2 regions of the Pseudomonas lutea genome follow, and region 2 is predicted to be linked to the other one. Evidence: predicted binding sites of a transcription regulator. Region 2 holds the regulator's gene; the other holds the start of a gene.
What was found. Region 2 encodes FliA, which starts transcription of late flagellar genes. Its sites were predicted from a motif close to CTAAAGTTTNNNNNNNNNNNGCCGNTAA; they were not measured.
Positions count from the first base shown of each region.

Region 1: LT42_RS13245 (methyl-accepting chemotaxis protein) is a predicted target of FliA. The motif match lies at 1,925-1,952, and genes of this name have one in related genera.

Region 1 covers NZ_JRMB01000002.1:242,774-245,980, forward strand. The annotation lists gene LT42_RS13230 (sensor histidine kinase) at 1-103, opposite strand, end outside; gene LT42_RS13235 (tetratricopeptide repeat-containing response regulator) at 100-1,704, opposite strand; gene LT42_RS13245 (methyl-accepting chemotaxis protein) at 2,012-3,207, shown strand, end outside.
Region 2 covers NZ_JRMB01000001.1:1,959,628-1,962,834, reverse strand. The annotation lists gene flhF (flagellar biosynthesis GTPase FlhF) at 1-364, shown strand, start outside; gene fleN (flagellar synthesis regulator FleN) at 483-1,316, shown strand; gene fliA (RNA polymerase sigma factor FliA) at 1,313-2,056, shown strand; gene LT42_RS08410 (chemotaxis response regulator CheY) at 2,297-2,671, shown strand; gene LT42_RS08405 (protein phosphatase CheZ) at 2,691-3,207, shown strand, end outside.

The DNA.
Region 1 (3,207 bases), on a different contig from region 2:
ACTGACCGTGAGCCTGAATCAACGACCCCAACGAGTTCTTCATGTCGTGAACGGTGGACGCAATCACCATCGAAAAGTCGAGCCCGAGATCCTCATCTTTCATTCGCCGAAAGCCCTGATTCGTAGTTTCTGGAAGCGCTCGAAGCGTGGATCGGTCTCCGGCATCTTGCCCACCAGCTTGAGGCTGTTCTGGCACTCGGCCAGACTCGCCGCGTCGAGATTCTTCACGCCCATGTGCAACAAAGACTGCGCCATGTTGAGGGCGATACTGATGTTTTTCGGCTGCAAGGCCAACCCTTGACGGAACAGATCCTGCGCTTCGCCCAACTTGCCGGCGCGGTAGCAGCGAATCCCCTGCAGGTTGAAGTCGATGGCCGCCTTGCCGGCGCCAAGGATCTCCGGGTCGTCGGTCTGCTTGGCAATGTTCTGCATGACCAGTGGATCGTCGCCATAAATTTCGGCACAGCTTTTCAGAATACCAGCGCCGGCATCTGCCTGACCCAGCGACTTCAGCTGCGACGCCACAGCCAGTGCAGCATCGGCGCTGAGGAACTGCTCCATGCCTTCCAGGCGTTCCATCGCCTGCTCGGTCAGCTTGGCCGCCATTTCAGGGTCCGAAGACGCGACGCTGGTGGCTTTCATCAGGCGCGCGCGCACTTGCAGCCCGGCGTCGTTGCCGTTCTCCTTGGCCACTTCGGTCAGGGTCTGGTTGATCTCCACGCGGGTGCGCGCATCCAGCCCGCGCTCACCGCCCCGGCTGATCAACGCCTGAGCCAGGCCCAGATTGGTTTCAGGGTCTTTGAACCGTGAAAACTGGCCTTGGGAAACGGCCTGGCGATAGGCCTTTGAGGCGCCGTCGAAGTCTTGATTTTCCAGTGCCAGCTTGCCCAGCAGCCTCTGACGCCGTACCGCGTAAGGCGACAGGCGCACCGCTTCTTCGAGCATCTTTTGTGCACGCTTGTTATCGCCGCTGGCCATCAACACATCGGCGAGCCCGTCGTACAACACCGGCATGGCATTGAACGCGCGAATGGCCTCTTCGTACACGGTCTGCGCTTCGGGATTGCGCCCGCGCTTGAACAGCAGCTTGCCCAGCGCTACATACGCCCAGGGTTGCGGCCGGTCGGCCAAGATTGACTTGAGGAACGTCTCGAGCGGCTCGTGCTGGTTGAGATCACGCAGCGCATCGGCCTTGTAGCGCAGGCACAGCGGCGCAAACCGGGGGTCCTGCTTGGTCAGGGCTACACAGGCGGTCAGCACTTCGGCCGGATTGCCCCGGTCCAGCGCCTGCAGAATCGGCTTGAGCAGGGTTTTGCGCTGGACAATCTTTTCCAGCCGCTGGGCCAGGCTCGCGCGGTTGAACGGCTTGGTCAGGTAGGCATCCGGCTCCCACTCCAGCGCACTCATCACCATGGCCTGGCTGTTCTCGGCGGTGACCATGACGAACACGCTTTCGTGGCTGATCAGCCGATCGGTCATCAGGTCTTCAAGCACCTGCTGGCCATTCTTCTTGCCGTCGCCCAGATTGAAATCGTGCAGGATGAAGTCGTAGCGCTTCTGCGAGCACATCTTCAGCGCCTGTTCGCCGGTGTCGGCGGTGTCCACTTCCTTGACACCCAGCTCGCGCAGCATCGACCGGACCGAGCTGCGGAAGTCGGAAAAGTCATCGACGATCAGAAAGGTTTTTTGATTCCACGCCAGCATCGAGATTCCTGCAACGGATAAAAGTCGGCCCTGGGGCACTTACATGAAGTCGGCCATCCGCGCGGTACTCGGCGGAAATAGCCAATGAAGGTGCGGCATGTGCCGCTTGTCCGAGTTATCGGCGGCAGCGAAGCAAAACTTAGCCACGCAACGCCGGAATGTGATGCGGTTCGGGCTCCGTCGAAGTGTGGCCGGTGGCCATCTGGGCGCGATTTCATGGGTAAAGTCCTTGAGGGCGCCGCCGATATCCATTCATGCAATGCATCGCCCAACAGCCGTAACCCCTATCCTCATCCGAGTGCTCTCCATGTCCTGGCTGACCGACCTGAAATTGAAGACCAAGTTGCTCTCGGCTTTTTGCCTGTGCGCATTGATCACCGTCGTGGTGGGCGTGCTGGGGCAGAGTGGTATCGCCCGGCTGTACGATTTGTTCCAGGGCACCGTCAACAACAACATGGCCTCGATTGCCAAGATTGACTCGGTCAAAGCCAATGTCATTGCGACCAACCGCGACTTCTTTAAAGTCATCGGCCTGAGCGCACTCAAAGCCAGCCCCGACGATATCAATGCGGCGATCCAGTCGCTGAAAGAAAACCAGGCCCAGGCCGAAGCCGACTTCAAGATTTACCGGGCCACACCCCTGCAGGCCGATGAAAAAGCCGCTGGCGACGACTTCGAGCGTGACTGGGTGACCTACATCAGCGCTGCGCTTGGCGCACTGACGGTGGTGCAAAGCGGGGATCTGGACCAGGCCAGCAAATTGGCAGCCAGCAGCGTGACGCCGAGCTATCGCAAGACCATGGGCGAGCTCAAGATCATGATTGAGTCCAACGCCAGGCAAGCCAGGGAACAGGCCCAGGCCGGGGTTGAAACCGACCGCCAGGTAACGTGGACGCTGATCATCGGCTCCTTGATTGCAGTGATCTGCGCCATCACCCTTGGCCTGTTGGTGACGCGGATGATTACGCAGCCGATCTACCAGTCGGTGGCCAGCGCCACCCGAGTAGCGGGCGGCGATTTGAGTCAGGCCGTCCAGCTCGGCGGCCAGGATGAAACCGGTCAATTGCTCAAGGCATTGGCCGACATGCAGGGCAGCCTCAAGGGCACGGTCCAGCAAATCGCCAGCGCGTCTGACCAACTCGCGTCCGCGGCCGAGGAACTGACGGTGGTGACGGACGACAGCAACCGCGGGCTGATGCGTCAGAACGATGAAATTCAGCAAGCCGCGACGGCCGTCAACGAGATGACCGCCGCAGTGGAAGAAGTGGCGCGCAATGCCGCGAGCGCGTCGCAAGTGTCTGCGCAGACTTCCGAGGATGCCATCAAGGGTCAGCAACAGGTGCAGCAGGCGGTCAGCGCGATGAACACGATGACGGTGGAAATCACCGAATCGACCCAGCGTGTCGAAGCGCTGGCCGGGCAGATCCGTGACATCACCAAAGTGCTGGACGTGATCCGCGGCATCGCCGAACAGACCAACCTGCTGGCACTCAACGCGGCCAT
Region 2 (3,207 bases):
GGAGACCCTGGCCGGGCGTGGCATCAAGGCGCGCAACTACCTGGTGCTGGCGACAACCAGCCAGAAGCAGGTGCTGTCTGCGGCGTACCACAGCTATAAACGTTGCGGCCTGGCCGGGTGCATCCTGACCAAGCTCGACGAAACCGCCAGCCTGGGCGAAGTGCTCAGCCTGGCGGTGACACACGAACTGCCTGTGGCCTATCTCACTGATGGCCCACGGATACCGGACGATCTGCATTTGCCGCGTCGGCACCAATTGGTGAGCCGGGCTGTCAGCGTGCAGATGCAGGAGGAGCCTAGCGAGGAAGCGATGGCGGATATGTTTGCGGATCTTTATCACAGCACCGGCAAGCGAGCGGGCTAGGTGAAGAAAATGACAGTGGAATTTTCCTGCATCGATGGTCTGCCAGGCATTGTTCAGGCACTGAACGTGCAGCCCGACATGTGGCTTAGGTCTAAGCAAGACAAGGTAAACAATTAACATGGGCAGCATGCATCCCGTACAGGTTATCGCGGTGACCGGTGGCAAAGGTGGCGTAGGCAAGACCAACGTTTCAGTGAATCTTTCACTGGCGCTGGCCGAGCTGGGACGTCGCGTCATGCTGCTGGACGCCGATCTGGGTTTGGCCAACGTTGACGTACTGTTGGGCCTGACCCCCAAGCGCACCCTGGCTGACGTCATCGAAGGGCGGTGCGAGCTGCGCGACGTCCTGCTGCAGGGCCCGGGCGGCGTGCGCATCGTACCGGCGGCGTCGGGGACACAGAGCATGGTCCACCTGACCCCGGCCCAGCATGCCGGGCTGATCCAGGCATTCAGTGACATCGGCGACAACCTGGATGTGCTGGTCATCGACACCGCTGCCGGTATCGGCGAGTCAGTGGTGAGCTTCGTTCGCGCCGCTCAGGAAGTGCTGCTGGTGGTGTGCGACGAGCCTACGTCGATCACCGACGCCTACGCCCTGATCAAACTGCTCAACCGCGATTACGGCATGAACCGCTTCCGCGTGCTGGCCAACATGGCCCAGAGCCCGCAGGAAGGGCGCAACCTCTTCGCCAAGCTGACCAAGGTCACCGACCGCTTCCTTGACGTGGCGCTGCAGTACGTCGGCGCGGTGCCGTACGACGAGTGCGTACGCAAGGCGGTGCAGAAACAGCGCGCCGTGTACGAAGCGTTTCCGCGTTCCAAATGTGCGCTGGCGTTCAAGGCCATCGCGCAGAAAGTTGACACCTGGCCGCTGCCGGCAAACCCGCGCGGTCACCTGGAATTTTTCGTTGAACGCCTCGTGCATCACACCAGCGCAGGGCCCGTCTCATGACAGCAAGTGGCTATCGCATGTACAGCAAATCGTCCAAAGATTCTCAGTATGAGCTGATCGAGCGTTATGCCCCGCTGGTCAAACGAATCGCCTATCACTTGCTGGCACGTCTGCCAGCCAGCGTTCAGGTCGAGGACTTGATCCAGGCGGGCATGATCGGCTTGCTCGAAGTCTCGACCAAATACGACTCCACCAAAGGGGCCAGCTTCGAGACGTACGCGGGTATTCGTATCCGTGGAGCGATGCTCGATGAAGTGCGCAAGGGGGACTGGGCGCCGCGCTCGGTCCACCGCAACACGCGCATGGTCAGCGACGCGATTCGTGCAATCGAAGCAAAAACCGGCCGTGACGCTAAAGATCACGAGGTTGCTGCCGAACTTCAATTGAGTCTCGACGATTACTACGGGATTTTGAACGATACCCTGGGCAGTCGCTTGTTCAGTTTCGACGACCTGTTGCAGGACGGCGAACATGAAGGGCTGCACGAGGACGGCGCGAGCCAGTCGCTCGAGCCGTCGCGGGACCTGGAAGACGAGCGCTTCCAGGCGGCATTGGCGGAGGCCATTGCCAACCTGCCGGAGCGCGAACGTCTGGTGTTGTCGCTGTACTACGACGAAGAGCTGAACCTCAAGGAAATCGGTGAGGTACTGGGTGTCAGCGAATCGCGCGTCAGCCAGCTGCACAGTCAGTGCGCCGCGCGTCTGCGGGGTCGTCTTGGCGAGTGGCGCGCCCGCTCCTGAATTCTGACGCACGCCGCAAGGCCTGCGAGTTGCTTGTAAGACCGGCTGTGCAAGACGTTGAGCGGGAAGTGGAAGAGGCAGGCAGGAGTCGGTCGAACCGGGTCGTAGATGATCCGGTTTCGCTGCGCTCGTCCCGGTCGATCCCAGCCCTCCGATGTCCGGCACCGCCGGTATTGATTGAACGCGCGTTCAGGTGCTGAACGCGTTAAAGACTGCTTGGAGGTCGAATTGGACAAGAACATGAAAATCCTCATCGTTGATGACTTCTCAACGATGCGGCGGATCATAAAAAACCTGTTGCGTGACCTTGGGTTCACCAACACGGCCGAAGCAGATGACGGACTCACCGCATTGCCCATGCTGCAAAGCGGCGCCTTTGACTTCCTCGTCACTGACTGGAACATGCCCGGCATGTCCGGCATCGACCTGCTGCGTCAGGTGCGTGCAGACGAGCGTCTGCGCAGTCTGCCGGTGTTGATGGTCACTGCCGAAGCCAAACGCGAGCAGATCATCGAAGCCGCTCAGGCCGGTGTGAACGGCTACGTGGTGAAGCCGTTCACTGCGCAAGTGCTCAAAGAAAAAATCGAAAAGATATTCGAGCGCGTCAATAGCTGATGTCCGCTGCGAGGGCGCTATGGATTCCAAAGATTCGACAATGGGTGACTTTGAGTCAACCCTGAAGAAACACGCACAAGAGCTGGTCGCGAGCCTTGAAAAAGGCAAGTTCGGCGATGCCGTGCAACTGATCCATGAGCTTAACCAGACCCGGGACAGAGGCCTGTACCAGGAGGTCGGCAAACTGACGCGCGAGCTGCACAGCGCGATCGTCAATTTCCAGATCGACCCGAACATGCCTCAGGCCGAGGAGGTCTCTCAGATCACCGACGCCACCGAGCGGCTCTCGTACGTGGTCAGGCTGACCGAAAACGCGGCCAACCGGACCATGGACCTGGTGGAGCAGAGCACGCCGTTGATGAGCGGGCTCAGTGCCGACGCCAAATCCTTGAGCGCCGACTGGGGACGCTTCATGCGCCGCGAGATCAGCGCCGAAGAGTTTCGTGATCTGGCGCGCCGCGTCGATACGTTCCTGACGCGCAGCGAAAAGGAGACCACCGAGGTCTCCGCGCACCTCAACGACATTCTGCTGGCCC